DNA from 3 places in the Streptomyces sp. NPDC085944 genome. Region 1 is predicted to be linked to each of the others. Evidence: riboswitches for the same ligand, from Rfam matches in the RefSeq annotation. Region 1 holds a riboswitch; each other region holds the start of a gene.

Region 1 (6,959 bases):
GCTCAGAGGATGCCCGCCCGGCCGGCGGCAGTGATCCAGGAGGGGAACTCGGACAGCAGACGGTCGTACAGCTCCGGGTCCGGTACGGTGCCGATGTCGTCGACGGCGAAGAAGCCGACGTTGTCGACGCGACGGCCCGGCAGGGTGTCGAACCGCTCCAGCACGCCGTAGTTGGAGCGTCCGAGCCCCACGAACTGCCAGAAGACCGGTTCCTCCACGGCCTCCCGCAGCTCCCGATCGATCTCGGCGTTGCGGTATACACCGCCGTCGGAGAAGAACAGGACCAGGGTCGGAACCGGCGCCGGGTGCTCCCGGACGAAGGCGCGGACCTCGGCGATCACCTTCTGCTCCTCGTTCTGGATGCCGACCGCCCGCATGTCGACCTGCTCGGGGTGAAGGCCCTTCTTCCGGCCCCGCCGGAACAGGCTGATCTCCCCCACGCGTACGTGCAGTCGCAGCCAGTCGGGCAGCTCGCCGAGGCGCAGGTCGGGCAGGCGCGCCGGGTTGGAGGCAAAGGTCCACGCCTGCATCTCGCCGTCGTCGTCCAACTGCGCGGCCACGGCGGCCATCCGCTCCACGACGTCCGCGACGACGCCCTTCGAGTAGAGGAAGGACATCGATCCGGAGGCGTCCAGTACGAGGACGACGCGCGCGGTGACCCCGGCCGCCCCGTGCTTGCTCAGGCTGACCGCGACCTGCTCCTTGCGCAGGGACAGCCGCTTGCGCATGTCCACGGGCAGGCGTTCCTCACCTTTGGTGAGACGGGGGCCGCCGGCGGCCGGCGCCACGCTCGGCGGCACCGGGGGTACGAAGGGGACCGGCGGTGGTAGGGGAGCCGTGGGCGTCGGGGAAGTCGGCGCCGACGGTGCGCGGGGGGCCGTGGCGGGAGCGGCCGTCGGGGGAGCGTCGTCCACGGTGATACCGAAGTCCGTGGCCAGCCCCGCGAGCCCGGCGGCGTATCCCTGTCCGACCGCGCGGAACTTCCACTTCCCCTCGCGCCGGTACAGCTCACCGGCGACCAGCGCGGTCTCCGGCCCGGCAGTGATGTCGAACCGGGCCAGTTCGGTGCCGGTCGCGGTGTCCAGCACCCGCAGCGACATCCCGGGGACCCGGCCGAACGTCCCGCCGTCCGCCGAGGCGCACAGGACGATGCGCTCGACGGCCGTCTCAACCGCCCGCAGGTCCACCTCGACGGCATCGCTCGTGACGCCCGCGTCCGCGTCGGGCCCACTCCGCTTGCCCAGGTGCCGCACCGCGCCGGAGCTGTGCCTGGGCTGGTTGTAGAAGACGAAGTCACCGTCGTCCCGCACCCGCCCGGCCGAGGTGAGCAGCAGCGCGGAGGCGTCGACCTCGGGGACGCCCGGTCCGGCGGACCACACGAGTTCGACGCGTACCGCAGGGGAGTCGACGGCGACGTTGGCACCCTTGCTCAGTGAGGTGGCTGTCATGCGTCCAGTCTGCCGAGCGAGGCCCCTGGGCGGGGAGAGGGCCGACCCTGCGGCCTGTTCCCTCCCCGCGCTTGGGCGCTCAGTCCGCGATCGGCAGGTACACGCGGTTGCCCGCCTCCGCGAACTCCTTCGACTTCTGCGCCATGCCCTCCTCGATCTCCCCCCTGCTGCTCCCGTGCTCCCGGCGAATGTCCTGCGAGATCTTCATCGATCCGTGAATCGGTGCCCACACGCGGCCCCCAGGTTGCCGGCGCGAGCAGCGGAACCAGAATATTTACGCAGGTCAGCGTGGATTCCGAGCCCCACGGCTCAGGCTGCTCTGTGAGCGCAGGGCTCCCAACCTGCGGTGGTCATCGGGGCCGGACAGGCTCTCGTCCAAGGCCAGGAGCGACAGGAGTTGCACGGTACGTCCGGCCGAGGCTGCCGCCTCCAGCTTGTGATGGCCGTCGAGCAGAAAATGCGTCAGTCCCCAGTGCTCGTACTCGTCCGTCGCCTGGAGGCTCAACGCAGGCTGACAGAGATCCAACGTCGACACCGCGACTGCTGTCGGCACCACCCCCTGCCCCATCCACTCGACGTACTCCGCGCTCTCGGTCGTTCCAGAGTGGAGGGACCATCGGTACTACGAACTCATAGAGATGTGCGGTGTCGTCGATCACCGTCTCGAACGTGCGGCAATACGGCGTGCGGAGATGCTCCGGAAGACCCCAGAACTGATCGGGACCCCAGGTGGCCACTTGCTCATTGCTGAAGTAGTCGCCGTCCTGCCCTGGAGTCACCAGCCGTGGCTCGACACGAAGCAACAGTGGCAGGTAATTGCCTTCCGGCAGCAAGGAGCCGAAGGCACCCAGGATGCCATCGTCCAGATCTGAGACCTGTCCGGAGAGCAGATCTTGCATGCCTGCCAATGACAGCGTCTCGCTGGCGCCCTCAAGCCGCTGAAACAGGAACTGACACGTCCCACACCACGGCGAAAGCTCAAATGCGGGATTCCCGTCGAGCACCAGCAACCTGCGCCGCGGTGCCGACCCCAGTTCCTGGCGCTCTGTCTCGAACCGCAGCCTCGCTTCAGGCCCGGGAACTCCAAGCCTGCGCGGCTCGCCAACGATGTTCATCACGCCCACGACCTTACGAGCGGTGCGACCACGTACCAGAGGGGGGTTCTTCACCACGGAGCGCGGCTGGCCCTCCTTCGCGAGCACGGTGACGCTGCCCAGGGGGCTGGGGAGCGCCGTTCAAGGCAGACGCCGCCCCGCCACCCGGTTACTCACTCACTCAGTCCGCCAACGGCAGGTACACCCGGTTCCCACGCTCGGCGAACTCCTTCGACTTCTGGAGCATCCCCTCCGCGACCTCCTCAGCCGTCGCCCCCGCAGCCGCTGTACCGCCGAACTGCTCTGTGATGCTTTGACTAATCTTCATCGAGCAGAACTTGGGCCCGCACATGGAGCAGAAGTGGGCCGTCTTGGCGGGCTCGGCAGGCAGGGTCTCGTCGTGGAACTCCCGTGCCGTGTCCGGGTCGAGGGCCAGGTTGAACTGGTCCTCCCACCGGAATTCGAACCGGGCGTCCGACAGCGCGTCGTCCCACTCCTGTGCACCTGGATGGCCCTTGGCGAGGTCGGCGGCATGGGCGGCGATCTTGTAGGTGATGACGCCGGTCTTGACGTCGTCACGGTTGGGCAGGCCCAAGTGCTCCTTGGGCGTGACGTAGCAGAGCATGGCCGTGCCCCACCAGGCGATCATCGCGGCACCGATGCCGGAGGTGATGTGGTCGTACGCCGGCGCGACGTCCGTCGTCAGCGGACCGAGCGTATAGAACGGAGCTTCATCGCAGATCTCCTGCTGAAGGTCGATGTTCTCCTTGATCTTGTGCATCGGGACATGGCCCGGGCCCTCGATCATGGTCTGTACGTTGCAACGCTTGGCGATCCGGTTGAGTTCCCCGAGGGTGCGCAACTCGGCGAACTGGGCCTCGTCGTTGGCGTCCGCGATCGAGCCCGGGCGCAGGCCGTCGCCCAGGGAGTAGGTGACGTCGTAGGCGGCGAGGATCTCGCAGAGTTCCTCGAAGTTCTCGTACAGGAACGACTCCTTGTGGTGCGCCAGGCACCACGCCGCCATGATCGAGCCGCCGCGCGAGACGATCCCGGTCTTGCGGTTCGCGGTCAGCGGTACGTACGGCAGGCGCACGCCCGCGTGGACCGTCATGTAGTCCACTCCCTGCTCGGCCTGTTCGATCACGGTGTCCTTGTAGATCTCCCAGGTCAGTTCCTCGGCCCGGCCGTCGACCTTCTCGAGGGCCTGGTAGAGCGGCACGGTGCCGATGGGAACGGGGGAGTTGCGCAGCACCCACTCGCGCGTGGTGTGGATGTTGCGGCCGGTGGAGAGGTCCATGACCGTGTCGGCGCCCCACCGGGTCGCCCAGGTCATCTTGTCCACCTCCTCCTCGATGGAGGACGTCACCGCCGAGTTGCCGATGTTGGCGTTGACCTTCACCAGGAACCGCTTGCCGATGATCATCGGTTCGATCTCGGGGTGGTTCACGTTGGCGGGCAGGACGGCACGCCCCGCCGCGATCTCCTCGCGGACCACTTCCGGCGCGACGTTCTCCCGGACGGCCACGTACTCCATCTCCGGGGTGATCTCGCCCCGTCGCGCGTACGCGAGCTGCGTGACCGCGGTGCCGTTCCGGCCCCGGCGCGGCTGGCGCGGGCGGCCGGGGAAGACGGCGTCGAGGTTGCGCAGGCCGCCGCGCGGCGAGGTGTGCTTGATTCCGTCGTCCTCGGGACGGACGGGACGGCCCGCGTACTCCTCGGTGTCGCCGCGGGCGATGATCCAGTTCTCCCGCAGCGGGGCGAGACCCCTGCGGACATCGGTGTCGACGAGTGGATCGGTGTACGGGCCCGAGGTGTCGTACAGCGTGACCGACTGCCCGTTGGTGAGGTGCACCTGACGGACCGGCACCCGCAGATCGGGGCGTGAGCCCTCGACGTACGCCTTGTGCCAGCCGATGGACTTCCCGGCCTCCGTGGTCTGCGCGGCGTCCTCCTGGCCGGAGTTGCGGGTGGGATTGTGTGCGGAGTTCTGCGCGGAGGCAGGCGTGCGTGCGTCCTTGATGGTCATGAGACCTACTCCCTACGCCGGCATTACCCGGTAACAGGTTCGGCGGTCGACGCAGCGGCTTCCGTCCGACGGTGCTTCGTGGGTTACGTCACTCGACTTCGGTGACGTTTCCCGTGAAACATCGCTGGGACGGAGGTCAGCGCCCTCTCAGCCCGGTGCTCCGAGCTCCCGCGTGTACAAAGGTGCCTCCACGCTAGCGCCCCTCCGGGCGCGGTGACCAGAGGGCCCCCCTCGTTCTTGCGATGATCGGGCGGTGACCACACCGCAGCATCCCCCCTTTCCACCCCGCCGGCCCCGCCGCGGACCGAACGCCGAAGAAGGCGACGGCCGTGCGACCGGCGATGTCCCCGCCGTCGCTCATGGCGCGCCCGAGGGCAGACCCGAGACCGGTCACGGGCACGGGCCCGGTGCGGAGGGTGGCGGACAGGGTGCGGTCGGCGGGCACGGGCATGCGCACACCCACAGTCATGGCCCCGCGGCGCCCGTCTCCCGGCATCTGCGCAAGGTCATCGCCGCCGTCCTGATCCCCTTCGCCGCGGCCGTGGTGGTCGGGCTCGCGGTGCTGTGGCCGGGCGGTGCGCCTTCTCACGAACGCACGGGTGTCGGCTTCGACCGGCAGACACAGGAGGCCACCGTCACCAAGGTGGTCGCGCTCAGCTGCCAGTCGGTCAACGCCTCGGGCGGCATCCCGACCGGTGACACGTCCACCGCCGAGGGGTCCTCCGCGGTGCAGCAGTCGAAGGGGGAGTGCAGGCGGGCGACCATCCGCGTCGACACCGGCGACGACAAGGGCCGTACGTTCAACGAGATCGTGCAGCCGGACCAGTCACGGCAGTTGCACGAGGGGCAGAAGGTGGTGGTCGCCTACGAACCCTCGGCGCCCAAGGACCTGCAGTACTCGGTGACCGACATCAACCGCCGACTCCCCCTGGCCCTGCTCGCCGGCATCTTCGCCCTCGCCGTCGTGGTCGTCGGGCGACTGCGCGGTCTCATGGCGCTGGTCTCACTGGCCATCAGTTTCCTGCTGCTGAACTTCTTCATCCTTCCCGCGATCCTGCAGGGCTCCAACCCCCTGGTCGTGGCGGTGATCGGGTCCAGCGCCATCATGCTGATCGCGTTGTACCTGTGCCACGGCCTGTCGGCCCGCACCTCGGTGGCGGTGCTCGGCACCCTGATCTCGTTGCTGCTGATCGGCGTGCTCGGGTCGCTGTTCATCGGCTGGGCCGTGCTCACCGGCAACACGGACGACAACACCGGCCTCATCCACGGTTTGTACCCGTCCATCGACATGAGCGGCCTGCTGCTCGCCGGGGTCATCATCGGTTCACTCGGTGTCCTCGACGATGTGACGGTCACCCAGACCTCCGCCGTCTGGGAACTGCACGAGGCCAACCCGACGATGGGCTGGCGCGGCCTGTACCGCGCGGGCATCCGCATCGGCCGCGACCACATCGCCTCGGTCGTGAACACGCTCGTTCTCGCCTACGCGGGCGCCGCACTGCCCCTGCTGCTGCTGTTCTCGATCGCGCAGAGCGGGGTGGGGACGGTTGCCAACAGCGAACTGGTCGCCGAGGAGATCGTGCGAACGCTGGTCGGCTCGATCGGGTTGGTGGCCTCCGTGCCGGTCACCACGGCCCTCGCGGCCCTGGTGGTGTCGGCGGACCGGCCGGCCGTGGCCGCGGGGGCGGCAGCCGGTGCGGGGGCACCCGCACGCGGCGGGCGCGGCCGTCGCCGTAAGCGCTGACGCGCCCGGCGAAGCGTTACGCCACCGCTGCTTGTCTGCCGTAACGGTTCAGCCCGCGCTCTGTTCCTCGGCCAGGATGCGGTCCAGGGCTTCGTCGAGGTGGCTGTCGAAGTCGGCGAGCGCGCCCTCCTGGCCGAGGGGCACGAGCTTGTCGGTGCGGTCGAGGAAGGCCACGAGCGGCGCGGCCGAGGAGCGGAACAGTGCCTGGTCGCTGCCGACCTGAAGGCGGATCACCACCTCGGCCAAGGGCTCCGGATCGACCGGTGCGATGCGCACGTCTCCGTCGCCGCACGGCCGACCCACTCCGTCGACGAGCAACTCCCGGCCGAAGGCCCAGGTCACCGGCGCGTCTCCGGGCAGATGGAAGGTCAGTCGTACGGCGTAGGGATCACGTGTCTCGTACCGCAGCTCCACCGGGATGCGGAACGAGAGCTCCTCGGACACGAGAAAGCTCATCATGACCTCTGCCTGTACGGACTCGCCCATTCGCCTACCCCGTCATTCGCCGTCGACTGTCCGGGAATCAAACCTCTAACACTGGTGGCATCTTGCTCAACGTACACACCAGATCACAAGGAGTGAGTTTTCAGATACTGATAGAGAGCGCCAGTGAACCCAGACGCCGCCCCACCTCGGTCTGCAAACGC
Region 2 (6,959 bases), on a different contig from region 1:
ACCCTACGAGCGGAACGGCCCCCGTCCGAGCACGACGATTTCGGCCGCGTCGAACTCCACCCCCACCGCGTCCCCGACCTCCGGCGCCGCCCGCAACGCACACGCCGCCTCCAAGCGGGGCGCGCCCTCGGGCTGGAGGTGGACGGCGACGTGCGTGCCGCGGAAGGTGCGGGCCGTGACCGTGCAGCGCAGGCCCTCGTCGGCGGGGACGACGCGGACCCCGGCCGGCCGCACGAGCACCGTCCGCGTGCCCTGCGGGGCGTCCTCGGGGACCGGCAGCATGCCCCACGGGGTGTCCGCGGCCGGCCCGGAGACCGACGCCTCGGCCACATTGTCGAATCCGAGGAAACGGGCCACGAACGCGTCCGCCGGCCGCTGCCACACCTCCAGAGGCGTTCCCGACTGGGCGATCCGCCCGTCCCGCATCACCACGACCCGGTCGGCGAGCGCGAACGCCTCGCCCTGGTCGTGCGTGACGGCCAGCACCGTGGTGCCCAACCGCGCGAACAGCTCCCGCAGTTCCACCACGAGCCGCTCCCGCAGCGAGCGGTCCAGCTGGCCGAGGGGCTCGTCCAGCATCAGCAGCCGCGGCCGGGGCGCCAGGGCCCGGGCCAGCGCCACTCGCTGCTGCTCACCGCCGGAAAGCGCGGCGACGGACCGGCGGGCGGCGTCCGGCAGCCCGACCAGCCCCAGCAACTCCCCCACCCGGTCCCGCTGCTCGGCCCGGGAGGCGCCGCGCATCCGCGGTCCGAAGGCGACGTTCCCGGCCACGTCCCGCTGCGGGAACAGCTGGTGGTCCTGGAACATCAGCCCGACCTCGCGCCGGTGCGCGGGCACTCCGGTCTGGTCCCGCCCGTCCAGCACCACCCGCCCGGCGTCCAGCGGCTGGAGTCCGGCGACCGCCCGCAGGAGCGTCGACTTGCCGCTGCCGCTGGGCCCGAGCACACACACCACCTCATGCTCGGCGACCGCCAGGTCCACGGCGTCGAGCACGGCCCGCCCGCCGAAGCGGACGGTGCCGCCTTCCAGGCTCAGCAGGCTCGACGGCACGGGCGGCCCGGACGGCCCGGACGGCCCGGACGGCCTAGACGGCATAGACGGCATGGACGGCATGTCAGAACTCCCCGCTCCGGTCGGTCCGCAGCCGCTCCAGCACCACCAGGGCCACGGCGCACACCAGCATCAGAATCGTCGACAGGGCCATCGCCTGGCCGTAGTTCATCTCTCCCGGCCGGCCCAGCAGCCGCGCCACGGCGACCGGCAGGGTCGGGTTGTCGGGCCGTGCGATGAAGACGGTCGCCCCGAACTCGCCGAGCGACACGGCGAAGGCGAACCCGGCCGCGACCAGCAGCGCCCTCCGCGCCATCGGCAGGTCCACCTCGCGCCACACCCGCCACGGCGACGCGCCCAGCACCGCCGCAGCCTCCCGCTGCCGGCCGTCCACCGCCCGCAGGACCGGCAGCATGGTGCGTACGACGAAGGGGACGCCCACCAGCGCCTGCGCGAGCGGCACCAGGATCCAGGACGATCTGAGGTCCAGCGGGGGTTCGTCCAGCGCGATGAGGAAACCGAAGCCGACCGTCACCGCCGACACCCCGAGCGGCAGCATCAGCAGGGCGTCGAATCCTCGCACGAAGCGGCCCGCGTCGCGCCGGGCGAGCGCGGACGCGGCCAGCGCGCCGATCACCACGGCGATGACGGTCGCGTCGGCGGCGTACTGCAGGGAGTTGCCGATCGCCTCGATCGGCGGGACGAGGAAGGTGCCGCCGTCCTCCCGGGTCAGCGCGCGGTAGTAGCCGAACCCGGAGGCGCCCAGTGACCGCTGGACCAGCACCGCGAGCGGCAGCACCAGCAGGACGGCGACGACGCCCAGGACCCCGGCCAGCAGCGCCCACTGCCCGGCTCCGCGCGGCCGACGCGCGGTCGTGGCCGCGTCGACCAGCCGGAGGGCGCTCTCGCGGCGCCGTACCGTCCAGGCGTGCACGGCGAGGACGGCGGCGACGGCCGCGAACTGGATCAGCGTCAGCACGGCGGCCGTGGACAGGTCGAAGACCTGGGAGGTCTGGCGGTAGATCTCCACTTCGAGGGTGGAGAAGGTGGGGCCGCCGAGGATCTGGACGACACCGAAGGAGGTGAAGGTGAACAGGAAGACCATCAGCGCGGCGGCGGCCACGGCGGGCGCCAGCGCGGGCAGCGTCACCTGCCGCCAGGCCCGCAGCCGCGAAGCACCCAGCATCCGCGCGGCCTCCTCCTGCCGCGGGTCGAGCTGCGCCCACAGGCCGCCGACGGTGCGGACGACGACGGCGTAGTTGAAGAAGACGTGCGCGAGCAGGATCGCCCACACCGTGGTGTCCAGGCGCAGGCCCCACAGCTCGTCGAGCAGCCCGCCGCGCCCGACCAGCGCCAGGAAGGCCGTGCCGACGACGACCGTCGGCAGCACGAACGGCACCGTCACCACGGCCCTCAGCACCTGTTTGCCGGGGAAGTCGAAGCGGGCGAAGACGTACGCGCCGGGCAGCGCGATCAGCAGCGTGAGCGCGGTGGACGCCAGCGCCTGCCAGGTGGTGAACCACAGGACGTGCCGCACGTCGGACTGCGCGAGCACGTCCCCGATCCGGCCGAGCCGCCAGACCCCGTCGACCTTGAGACCGCGCGCGACGATGGCGGCGACAGGGTAGGCGAAGAACACCGCGAAGAACGCGACGGGCACGGCCATGAGGCCGAGCCGCGCCGCGCTCCCGCGCGCGGTACCCGCCTGCTTGCCCGGGTGGCTCACTTCAGTACGAGCGAGGTCCACGACTTGACCCACTGGTCGCGGTTGTCGGCGATCTTCGCCGGGTCGAGGGTCTGCGGGTCCTTCGCCTGCGGCCCGAACTTCGAGAACGCCTCGGGGACCCGCGCGTCCTCCCGCACCGGGTAGACGAACATGTTCAGCGGCATGTCCTCCTGGAAGGACTTGCTCAGCAGGAAGTCGAGGAGCGCCTTGCCGCCCTCGGGGTTCTTGGCGTTGCTGAGCAGGCCCGCGTACTCGACCTGCCGGAAGCAGGTGCCGTGAGCGACGCCGGTGGGGGCGGTGTCCGGCTGCGGATCGGCGTAGACGACCTCGGCGGGCGGGGAGGAGGCGTAGGAGACGACGAGGGGCCGGTCGCCCTTGGCCTTCTTGCCGCCCGCCGAGCCGGAGAACTCCTCGTTGTACGCCTGCTCCCAGCTGTCGACGACCTTGACGCCGTTGGCCCGCAGCTTCTTCCAGTAGCCCTCCCAGCCTTCGTCGCCGTACTGGGCGGCGGTGCCGAGCAGGAACCCGAGACCCGGCGAGGAGCTGCCCGCGTTCTCGGTGACGAGCAGGTCCTTGTACTCGGGCTTGACGAGGTCGTCGAAGGACTTGGGCGGGGTCAGCCTGTGCTCGCTGAACCAGGCCTTGTCGTAGTTGACGCAGATGTCGCCCGTGTCGATGGGCGTGACCCGGTGCTTGTCCTGGTCGGTCCGGTACTCGGGCCGGACCCGGTCCGAGCCCTTGGCCTCGTACGGCTGGAACAGGCCGTTGTCGAGGGCGCGGGACAGCAAGGTGTTGTCGACACCGAAGAAGACGTCGCCCTGCGGGTTGTCCTTGGTCAGGACGGCCTTGTTGACGGCCTGCCCGGCGTCGCCGTCCTTGAGGACCTTGACCTTGTAGCCGGACTCCTTCTCGAAGGCGGCGACGACGTCCTTCGACGCGGCCCACGAGTCGTGGCTGACCAGGGTCACGGTCTTGGCGCCGCCGGAGCCGCTGCCGGCGCCGTCGGACGACGATCCGCAGGCGGCCAGGGTGCCGACCATGCCGAGGCCGACGGCCAGGACACTGACCTTCTTGGTGATGCTCACTGAATTCCTCCTGGGTGACCAGGAGAAGACGCGGCCCCGCCCGGGACCCCTGGCGAGGGTCCCGGGCAGGGCGCAACAGCTCGAGTGGTGACCGATCTCCCTACCCAGAATGACCTGGGCCAGGTTCGGAGGGTCTGCGGCCGGTGCCGCACTCTCAGCGCTGTGGCGCTCCCCTGTCGGAATATGAAGATGTGACTGTGCTGACGTACTTCCGCCGGTCAGGTTACCGCTCGCTCGCGGCGAGCTGACCACACGCCCCGTCGATCTCCTGTCCGCGGGTGTCCCGGATCGTCACCGGCACACCGTGCGCCGCGATCGCCTCCACGAACGCCTTCTCGTCCTCGGGCCGGGACGCGGTCCACTTGCTGCCGGGCGTGGGGTTGAGCGGGATCAGGTTGACGTGCACGGGCTTGCCCTTGAGCAGCCTCCCGAGACGGTCACCGCGCCAGGCCTGGTCGTTGATGTCGCGGATCAGGGCGTACTCGATGGACAGCCGGCGCCCGGACTTCGCCGCGTACTCGAACCCGGCGTCCAGCACCTCGCGCACCTTCCACCGCGTGTTGACGGGCACGAGGGTGTCGCGCAGCTCGTCGTCGGGGGCGTGCAGGGAGATGGCGAGGCGGCACTTGAAGCCCTCGTCGGCGAAACGGTGGATCGCCGGGACCAGGCCGACCGTGGAGACGGTGATGCCGCGCTGGGAGAGCCCGAGACCGTCCGGCTCGGGGTCGGTGAGGCGACGGATGGAGCCGACGACGCGGTTGTAGTTGGCCAGGGGCTCGCCCATGCCCATGAACACGATGTTGCTGAGCCGCGCGGGGCCTCCCGGAACCTCGCCGTCCCTGAGCGCCCGCATGCCGTCCACGATCTGGTGCACGATCTCGGCCGTGGACAGGTTGCGGTCGAGACCGGCCTGGCCGGTGGCGCAGAACGGGCAGTTCATCCCGCAGCCGGCCTGGGAGCTGATGCACATGGTCACCCGGTCCGGGTAACGCATGAGGACGGACTCGACGAGCGTCCCGTCGAACAGCTTCCACAGCGTCTTGCGCGTGGTCCCCTGGTCGGTGGACAGGTGCCGCACGACCGTCATCAGCTCGGGCAGCAACGCTTCCCGCAGCCCTTCGCGGGAACCGGCGGGGATGTCGGTCCACTGCTCGGGCGCGTGCGCGTACCGCGCGAAGTAGTGCTGCGAGAGCTGCTTGGCGCGAAACGGCTTCTCACCGATCGCGGCGACAGCCTCCTTGCGCTCGGCAGGCGTGAGATCGGCAAGGTGCCGCGGCGGCTTCTTGGCTCCGCGCGGCGCGACGAATGTGAGTTCTCCGGGCTTAGGCATGGCTGTACCAGTGTGGCAGACATACGGAGAGGGACCCGCCGCCCTGTGGACAACGGGTCCCTCTCCGAAGAACCAGCAGATCAGACCCACCGTGCGGGAGGGGACCGACCAGATCACCCGGACCCGACGAAGATCACCAGCAGCAGCCACACCACCGGTGCCGTCGGCAGCAGGGAGTCCAGCCGGTCCATGATGCCGCCGTGGCCCGGCAGGAGGGTGCCCATGTCCTTGATGCCGAGGTCACGCTTGATCATGGACTCGCCGAGGTCGCCCAGGGTGGCGCTGACGGCGACCGCGAGGCCGATCAGGAGACCCTGCCACCAAGTGCCGTCGTCGATCAGGAACTGCATACACAGCGCGCCCGCCACCATCGCGAACGCCACCGCACCGAGCAGCCCCTCGCGGGTCTTGCCCGGGCTGATGCGCGGGGCGAGCTTCTTCCTGCCGAAGCGCCAGCCGACGGCGTAGGCCCCGGTGTCGCTGACGACCGTCAGTATCAGGAAGACGAGGACGCGCCAGGCGCCGTCGTCGGCCATCAGCATCATGGCGACGAACGTGGCCAGGAACGGCACGTAGAACGCGGCGAACAGCCCTGCGGTGACGTCTTTGAGGTATCCCTCGGGCGGCTCGGTCATCCGCCAGACGAGGACCGCGAGCGCCGTCAGCGCCATGGCGACCCACGCCCCCTCGGCGCCGCGCGCGTAACCGGCGACCACCATCGCCGCGCCGCCGACGGCGAGCGGCACGAGGGGCGCCTTGATGCCCTTGCGCTCCTCCAGCCGCTTGGTCAGCTCCCACAGGCCCACGACGACGGCGACCGCGATCACGCCGACGAAGACTTCCTTGACGACGAACAGCGACGCGATGATCACCACGCCGAGGCCGACGCCGACCCCTATCGCGGCCCCCAGGTCACGCCCCGCGCTCTTCTTCTGCGGCGGCTGGGGCTGCGCCGGCTGCGGGACGTCGGGCATGGGCTCCGGATTCCGCGGCACCGCCGCATACGGCTGCGCCGACGTGCTCGGGTCGCGATACGGCTCGTCGCGAACGGGCTGGTCGTGGAACGGCTCGTCCCGGAACAAGGGACCGCTCAGCCGAGCGGTCCCCTGGTCGTCGTCCTGGTCTCCGCCGTGTTCGGGTACGTCGGGCACGATGGGCATGGGGCGAGTCTGCTGCGCGTAGTGCGCATCGTACGCGGGACCCGCCGGGGCGGCGCCCTGGACGGGTCCCTGGTCGGACGGCCCCCAGTACCCGGCTTGTGGCGGCGCTCCCCAGGAAGAGTCGTTCATCAGACCTCGAGCAGCTCAGCTTCCTTGTGCTTCAGGAGCTCGTCCACCTGCGCGACGTACTTGGCGGTGGTGTCGTCGAGTTCCTTCTCGGCACGACGGCCCTCGTCCTCGCCGACCTCGCCGTCCTTGATGAGCTTGTCGATGCCGTCCTTGGCCTTCCGGCGCACGGAGCGGATCGAGACCTTGGCGTCCTCGCCCTTGCCCTTGGCGACCTTGATGTACTCGCGGCGGCGCTCCTCGGTCAGCTCGGGGAACACCACTCGGATGATGTTGCCGTCGTTGCTCGGGTTGACGCCCAGGTCGGAGTCGCGGATCGCCTGCTCGATGTTGCGCAGGGCGCTCTTGTCGAAGGGGGTCACCACGGCCATGCGCGGCTCGGGCACGGAGAACGAGGCCATCTGGTTGATCGGCGTCGGCGCGCCGTAGTAGTCGGCCACGATCTTGTTGAACATCGCCGGGTGCGCACGGCCGGTGCGGAT
Region 3 (6,959 bases), on a different contig from region 1:
CCGGGAGTTCGCCGCCGTAGGGGTCGTCGGTGCTGCGCTGCTGCGGGACCCACACCCCGCCGGCCGGGGTCTCGCCGCCGTATCCGCCCGGAGCACCGGTGCCGTCGGCGGCGTACGGATCCTGCCCGTAACCCTGCTGGCCGTACTGCTGCCCACCGGCCGTGTCGTAGGCGCCGGTGTCGTACGACCCGCCGTCGTAGGTGTGGGTGCCGATGTACGGGTCGGAGTAGGCCGCGTACTGCTGCTGCGCGCCGGTGTCGTAGCCGTAGCCCTGCTGCTGTCCGTAGCCCGAGTAGTCGTAGGCGTAGGCCTGGTCGGCGCCCGGCGCGGCCGCCGCCTGTTGCTGCTGGCCGGTGCCGTAACCGGAGTCGGCGTACACGCCGTACGAGCCGGTGTCGTCCGGCATGGGCTGCGGCGCGTAGACGGCGGTGGTCTCCGCGGCCGTGGGATCGGCGGTGGGGCGGGCGGGGGTGAAGACGTCGTCGCGGTCGTAGTCGTCGGACCCGTAGGGCGGGCCGTCCTGGGCCGCGGCGGGCCCCTGGGCGTGCTCGTCGTAGCCGTCGTGGTGGTCCCGGTCGCCGTCGGCGGGTCCGGATCCCGGGGTCTCGAACGCCGGGTCGTGGCGGTCCCGTTCGGGACGTGCGCGTCTGCCGACGAGGCTCGCCGGGGCGTTGACCGCCCAGCCCGCCTCGAAGCCGCGGCGGAACGACAGGGTGACGTAGGTCTGGCCGACCGCGAAGGCGGCCGCGCCGACCCCGATGACGAGCACGTTCGACATCAGCACACCGGCCACGACGCCGACGAAGCCGCCGAAGGCGAGCAGCCGCCAGCGCAGCCGCGCCTTGTACTGCAGCAGCACCTCGCCGAGCAGCCACAGCGCGACGACGCCGAACGCGATGTAGAGGACCGTCCAGCCCATGTACGCCCCTCTCCCAGTGGCCGTTACGCAGTGTGTCGCAAATACGTGCGGCCGGTCTAGGCCCGCGGTGGGTGGTGCAGGCCCAGGTTCTCGTAGATTTCCAGCGTAGCCGTGGAGTTGTTGAGCGTGATGAAGTGCAGTCCGGGCACACCCTCGGCCAGCAGCCGCGCGCAGAACTCCGTGGCGAACTCGATGCCGATCGAGCGTACCGCCGCGGGATCGTCCTTGACTGCGAGGATCCGCTCTTTCAGCTCCGCGGGGAACGAGGCGTTGCTGAGCTTCGGCAACCTCTCCAGCATCTTCACACTCGTCACCGGCATGACCTCCGGGATGACCGGGGTCGCGCAGCCGGCCGCGGCGACCCGGTCGCGCAGCCGGAGGTAGGACTCGGGCTGGAAGAACATCTGGGTGATCGCGTAGTCGGCGCCCGCCCGGCACTTGTCGACGAAGTGCGCGACGTCCGTGTCCCAGTCGGCGGAGCGCGGGTGCATCTCGGGGAAGGCGGCGACGCCGACGCAGAAGTCGCCCGACTCCTTGATGAGCCGGACCAGTTCGGCGGCGTACGTCAGGCCCTCGGGGTGCGCGATCCAGTCGGCGGTCGGGTCGCCGGGCGGGTCGCCCCGCACGGCGAGCATGTTGCGGATCCCGGCGTCGGCGTACTGGCCGATGATGTTGCGCAGTTCGGCGACGGAGTGGTCGACGGCGGTGAGGTGGGCCACCGGGGTCAGGGTGGTGTCGGCGACGATCTGCTCGGTCTCCCGGACCGTGCCCGCGCGCGTGGAGCCGCCGGCGCCGTAGGTCACGGAGACGAAGTCCGGGGCCACGGCCTCGACCCGCCGCAGCGCGCTCCACAGGTTCTTCTCGCCCTTGGGCGTCTTCGGCGCCGAGAACTCGAACGAGTACGTCGTCTTACCGGTGGCGAGGATGTCACGCACCGTACGGGCGCGATCAGTCCTCGTGCTTGCGGTTCCGAGGGCCATACCGGCAGGTTAGCCAGGGCGCGGCGGTCCCCCAACCGGATGGGCGACATTTGTCCATATTGTCGAGTTGTTGTCCACCTTTTGGACACCCGGCTCCGCTCGCGGCTCCGCGGGGCTACTCCCCTGCCGGGACCTGCCGCAGCCGCTTGGCGAACTCGGCCGCCGCCGCGCCGGGGTCGTCGGCGCCGGTGATCGCGCGGACGACTACCACGCGCCGGGCGCCCGACTCCAGCACCTCGTCGAGGTTGCCGAGGTCGATGCCGCCGATGGCGAACCAGGGGCGGTCGGTACCCAGCGCCGCCGTGTACCTGACCAGGTCGAGGCCGGGGGCGTGGCGGCCGGGCTTGGTGGGGGTCGGCCAGCACGGTCCGGTGCAGAAGTAGTCCACGCCGTCCTGGACGGCGGCGGCGGCCGCCTCGGACTCGGCGTGCGTGGAACGGCCGATCAGGACGTCGCCGCCGAGGATCGCGCGGGCTGCGGGCACCGGCAGGTCGCCCTGGCCGAGGTGCAGCACGTCGGCGCCGGCGGCGTGCGCGACGTCCGCGCGGTCGTTGACCGCGAGGAGCCTGCCGTGGCGGGCGCAGGCGTCGGCGAACACCTTCAGGTGCTCCAGTTCCTCGGCCGCCTCCATCTCCTTGTCCCGCAACTGGACGATGTCGACCCCGGCGGCGAGCACGGCGTCCAGGAACTCGGGCAGGTCGCCCTGGCTCCGGCGGGCGTCCGTGCACAGGTAGAGCCGGGCGTCGGCGAGCCGGGCGCGGGCGGTGGTCGGGGCGGCGGTGTCGGGCATGTGGGTGTCCCCCCGGTTCGGTGGCGGCGGGCCCGGGACCGGGCCGCGCGATTCTGGCATACGGCCGCGGACCGGGCCTCTCCCGGGCCGCGGTCCGCGGCTCGTACGCCGGGCGGTGTGGCGGATCAGCCGTGCGACGGATCAGCGAGGTCTCGGATCAGAGCGAAGTCACGGATCGGCGAGTCGCGGATCCGTCGCGATCACGCGGTGTGACGGGCCGGCGCCGTGGCGGTCAGACGGCGAGCGCCTGGGCGCGGCGCTTCACCTCCGTACCGCGGTTCTCGGCCAGGGCCTGGGCGGGGGTGCCGGGCAGGCTCGGGTCGGGCGTGAAGAGCCACTCCAGCATCTCCTCGGCCGTGAAGCCGTCGTCCCGCAGCAGCGTCAGGGTCCCGGCCAGGCCCTTGACGACCTTGTCCTCGTCGATGAAGACCGCCGGGACGTGCAGCGCGCGGTTCTCACCGCGGCGGACGGCGATGAGCTGGCCTTCCTTGATCAGCTGGCGTACCCGGGTCACCTCGACGCCGAGCTTCTCGGCGATGTCGGGGACGGTGAGCCAGGCAGGCACGAGAGCATCGGTCTTTGCGTCAATCTCGGTCACGCCCCCAGCCTGCCACCTGGCACTGACAGTCGGAAACCGGACCGCGCCGGGCTACGCCGACGCGGCCGTCGCCGCCTTCAGCGGCCTCGCCGGGTCGGCCAGCAGGTCCGGGTCCATCGTCGTGCCGGCCTGGATCAGTCGTTTGCCCTGTGCCAGGTCACGAGGGCGCCCCACGGCCAGCAGGGCGGCCAGACGGCCCTCGCGCAGCCAGCAGACCGTCCAGGCCGGGCTCGCCGGGTCGCCGCGCCACAGGGTGGTGTCGGCGGCCCTGTGGTGACCGGCGTACTGGACGAAGCGGCCGAACTGCTCGGACCAGAAGTACGGCACCGGGTCGTAGGCCGCCGGCTCCTCGCCCCCCGGGGCGCCGGCGATGTCGGCGGCGACCGTGCGCGGGCCCTGGAGTGCGTTGTCCCAGTGGTGCACCAGGAGCCGCTCGCCGTAGCGGGCGGAGGGGAAGGAGGCGCAGTCGCCGACCGCGTGGACGTCCGGCGCGGACGTGCGCAGGCGGTCGTCGGCCAGCACCTCGCCGTGCGCGCCGAGCGCGATGCCGGAGCCCGCCAGCCAGCCGGTGGCCGGGCGCGCGCCGATGCCGACGACGACCGCGTCGGCCGGCAGCCGGGTGCCGTCGTCGAGGACTACACGGGCGGACTCGCCCGGACCGCCGGGTTCGACGCGCTCCACGCGCGCGCGGGTGCGCAGTTCGGCGCCCGCCTCGGCGTACCAGTCGGTCATCGGCGCGGCGACCTCGGCGGGCAGCGCGTCGGCCAGCGGCCGGTCGGCGGCCTCCACGACGGTCACCGCGCAGCCCGCCTCGCGCGCCGCGGTGGCGAACTCGGCGCCGATCCAGCCCGCGCCGACGACAACGACGTCGTGCCGGCGCGCGAGCACCGGGCGCAGCCGCTCGGCGTCGTCCAGGGTGCGCAGCAGGTGCACGCCGGGCACGCCCTCGGTGCCGGGGAGGCGGACGGGTTCGGCGCCGGTGGCGAGGACGAGGGAGTCGTAGGGCACGGGCCCCCCGGAGGTGTCCAGGACGTGGGCGCCGGGCCGGACGCCCAGGGCCTCGCAGCCCAGCCGGAGGGTGATGCCGAGCGCCTCGAAGTCGACGTCGAAGGCGGAGCCCTCGGCGGTGCCCAGCAGGACGGCCTTGGACAGCGGGGGCCGGTCGTACGGTTGGTGCGGCTCCGCGCCGACGAGGGTCACCGGGCCGGTGAAGCCCTGTTCCCGCAGGGCGACCGCGGTCTGCACGCCCGCCATCCCGGCGCCCACCACGACCACCCGGCGCTCCGCGTCCGCCGCCGGTCCCTGTCCCCGCTCCCGCGTCTGCTCACTCACCCGATCACCATAGACACCCGCCGTTCCGCCGGTCGGTGCGCCTGCCCGGCGAGCGGGCAGCCGCGCGGATCGGCGGCCCACGGGGTCCTGCGCCGTCGGGGCGGCTCCCTTACCCGGGCGACGCGCCGCGGGCTAGGGTGGCCGACGCAAGGCACTCGCGGGAGCCCGGACGCACCGGGCTGAGAGGGAGGCTGGCGGCCTCCGACCGTACGAACCTGATCCGGGTCATGCCGGCGAAGGGAGGGGCTGGACGCCCATGTCGTCTCCACCACACACGCCTCCACACACACCCCGAAACCCCCGTACACCGGACGTGCTCGTCGTCGGCGGCGGGATCGTCGGGCTGGTCACGGCCTGGCGGGCCGCGCAGCGCGGGTTGGTCACGGCCCTGGTGGACCCCGAACCGGGCGGCGGCGCGGCCCAGGTGGCGGCCGGGATGCTGGCCGCCGTCACGGAGCTGCACTACGGCGAGGAGACGCTGCTCGCGCTGAACCTCGCCTCGGCCCGCCGCTACCCGGAGTTCGCGGCCGAGCTGTCCGAGGCGACCGGCCAGGACCTCGGGTACCGCCGCTGCGGCACGCTCGCCGTCGCGCTGGACGCCGACGACCGCGCCCACCTGCGTGAGCTGCACGCGCTCCAGCAGCGCTCCGGCCTGGAGTCGGAGTGGCTGTCGGGGCGCGAGTGCCGACGCCTGGAGCCGATGCTCGCGCCGGGCGTGCGCGGGGGGCTCCGAGTGGACGGCGACCACCAGATCGACCCCCGCCGCCTCGCCCACGCGCTGGTGACCGCCTGCGAGCGGGCGGGCGTGGTCTTCCACCGGGTGTGGGCCGAGCGGCTCACCGTCGGGCGCGGGGACCGGGCCACGGGTGTCGTCACCGCCGACGGCACGGCACTGGAGGCGGGGCAGGTGGTGCTGGCCGGGGGCAGCCTCAGCGGGCGGCTCGCGGGCGTGCCGGAGGCCGTACTGCCGCCGGTGCGGCCCGTGAAGGGGCAGGTGCTGCGGCTGACGATGCCGAGCACGCACGGACCGCTGCTGAACCGGACGGTGCGCGCCGTGGTGCGCGGCCACCACGTCTACCTGGTGCCCCGGGAGAGCGGCGAGCTGGTCGTCGGAGCCACCAGCGAGGAGCTGGGCTGGGACACCACGGTCACCGCGGGCGGCGTCTACGAGCTGCTGCGCGACGCGCACGAGCTGGTCCCCGGCATCACGGAGCTGCCCCTGACGGAGACCCGCGCGGGGTTGCGCCCCGGCTCCCCGGACAACGCCCCGCTGCTCGGCCCGACCGCCCTGGACGGCCTGCTGCTGGCCACCGGCCACTACCGCAACGGCGTGCTGCTCACTCCCGTCACCGGCGACGTCATGGCGCACGCCCTGACCACGGGAAGTCTGCCGGAGGAGGGGCGCCCCTTCACGCCCCGCCGCTTCGACGCCGCTCCCGCGCTTCCCCCACTCCCGCACCTCTCGGAGCAGTCCGCATGAACATCTCCGTCAACGGCGAGCCGCGCGAGGTGGCTCCCGGTACGGCCCTGGACGCGCTGGTGGGCACGCTCACCGCGGCACCGTCCGGAGTGGCCGCCGCCCTGAACGAAACCGTCGTCCCGCGCGCGCAGTGGTCCGCCACCGCCCTGGCCGACGGCGACCGTGTCGAGGTCCTCACCGCCGTCCAAGGAGGCTGACCATGGCTGACGATCCCTTTGTCCTCGGCGGTACGTCGTACGGGTCCCGCCTGATCATGGGTACGGGCGGAGCGCCCAGCCTGGACGTGCTGGAGCGCGCGCTGGTCGCCTCCGGGACGGAGCTGACCACCGTCGCGATGCGCCGGGTGAACGCCTCGGTGCACGGGTCGGTGCTGTCCGTGCTGGAGCGGCTCGGCATCCGGGTGCTGCCGAACACGGCCGGCTGCTTCACGGCCGGGGAGGCGGTGCTGACCGCGCGGCTGGCACGCGAGGCGCTCGGCACGGACCTGGTCAAGCTGGAGGTCATCGCCGACGAGCGCACCCTGCTGCCGGACCCGGTCGAGCTGCTGGACGCGGCGGAGACGCTGGTCGACGACGGCTTCACGGTGCTGCCGTACACCAACGACGACCCGGTGCTCGCGCGGAAGCTGGAGGATGTCGGCTGCGCGGCGATCATGCCGCTGGGCTCGCCGATCGGCTCCGGGCTCGGGATCCGCAATCCGCACAACTTCCAGCTGATCGTGGAGCACGCGCGCGTGCCGGTGATCCTGGACGCGGGGGCCGGTACGGCGTCGGACGTGGCGCTGGCGATGGAGCTGGGGTGCGCGGGCGTGATGCTGGCCTCGGCGGTGACGCGGGCGCAGGAGCCGGTCCTGATGGCGG

What was found. A riboswitch is a leader RNA that binds a small molecule or an ion and turns the genes downstream of it on or off. The one in region 1 is predicted to bind thiamine pyrophosphate.
Region 2: it holds a riboswitch for thiamine pyrophosphate, as region 1 does, so the genes downstream of both, AB0P07_RS12555 (thiamine ABC transporter substrate-binding protein) here and thiC (phosphomethylpyrimidine synthase ThiC) in region 1, are expected to answer to the same signal.
Region 3: it holds a riboswitch for thiamine pyrophosphate, as region 1 does, so the genes downstream of both, thiO (glycine oxidase ThiO) here and thiC (phosphomethylpyrimidine synthase ThiC) in region 1, are expected to answer to the same signal.

What each region holds. Positions count from the first base shown of each region.
Region 1 is NZ_JBFBJX010000012.1:47,511-54,469, forward strand. It holds gene AB0P07_RS23470 (VWA domain-containing protein) at 3-1,448, opposite strand; partial or broken gene AB0P07_RS23475 (thiamine biosynthesis protein ThiC) at 1,528-1,659, opposite strand; gene thiC (phosphomethylpyrimidine synthase ThiC) at 2,724-4,568, opposite strand; TPP riboswitch at 4,561-4,750, opposite strand; gene AB0P07_RS23485 (YibE/F family protein) at 4,822-6,312, shown strand; gene AB0P07_RS23490 (SsgA family sporulation/cell division regulator) at 6,361-6,798, opposite strand; gene AB0P07_RS23495 (helix-turn-helix domain-containing protein) at 6,899-6,959, opposite strand, start outside.
Region 2 is NZ_JBFBJX010000005.1:337,551-344,509, reverse strand. It holds gene AB0P07_RS12565 (ABC transporter ATP-binding protein) at 4-1,050, opposite strand; gene AB0P07_RS12560 (iron ABC transporter permease) at 1,115-2,716, opposite strand; gene AB0P07_RS12555 (thiamine ABC transporter substrate-binding protein) at 2,773-3,861, opposite strand; TPP riboswitch at 3,941-4,046, opposite strand; gene rlmN (23S rRNA (adenine(2503)-C(2))-methyltransferase RlmN) at 4,085-5,191, opposite strand; gene AB0P07_RS12545 (phosphatidate cytidylyltransferase) at 5,305-6,480, opposite strand; gene frr (ribosome recycling factor) at 6,480-6,959, opposite strand, start outside.
Region 3 is NZ_JBFBJX010000007.1:69,539-76,497, reverse strand. It holds gene AB0P07_RS15755 (hypothetical protein) at 1-919, opposite strand, end outside; gene metF (methylenetetrahydrofolate reductase [NAD(P)H]) at 976-1,899, opposite strand; gene thiE (thiamine phosphate synthase) at 2,015-2,689, opposite strand; gene AB0P07_RS15740 (Rv2175c family DNA-binding protein) at 2,922-3,287, opposite strand; gene AB0P07_RS15735 (FAD-dependent oxidoreductase) at 3,339-4,619, opposite strand; TPP riboswitch at 4,767-4,878, shown strand; gene thiO (glycine oxidase ThiO) at 4,876-6,099, shown strand; gene thiS (sulfur carrier protein ThiS) at 6,096-6,296, shown strand; gene AB0P07_RS15720 (thiazole synthase) at 6,299-6,959, shown strand, end outside.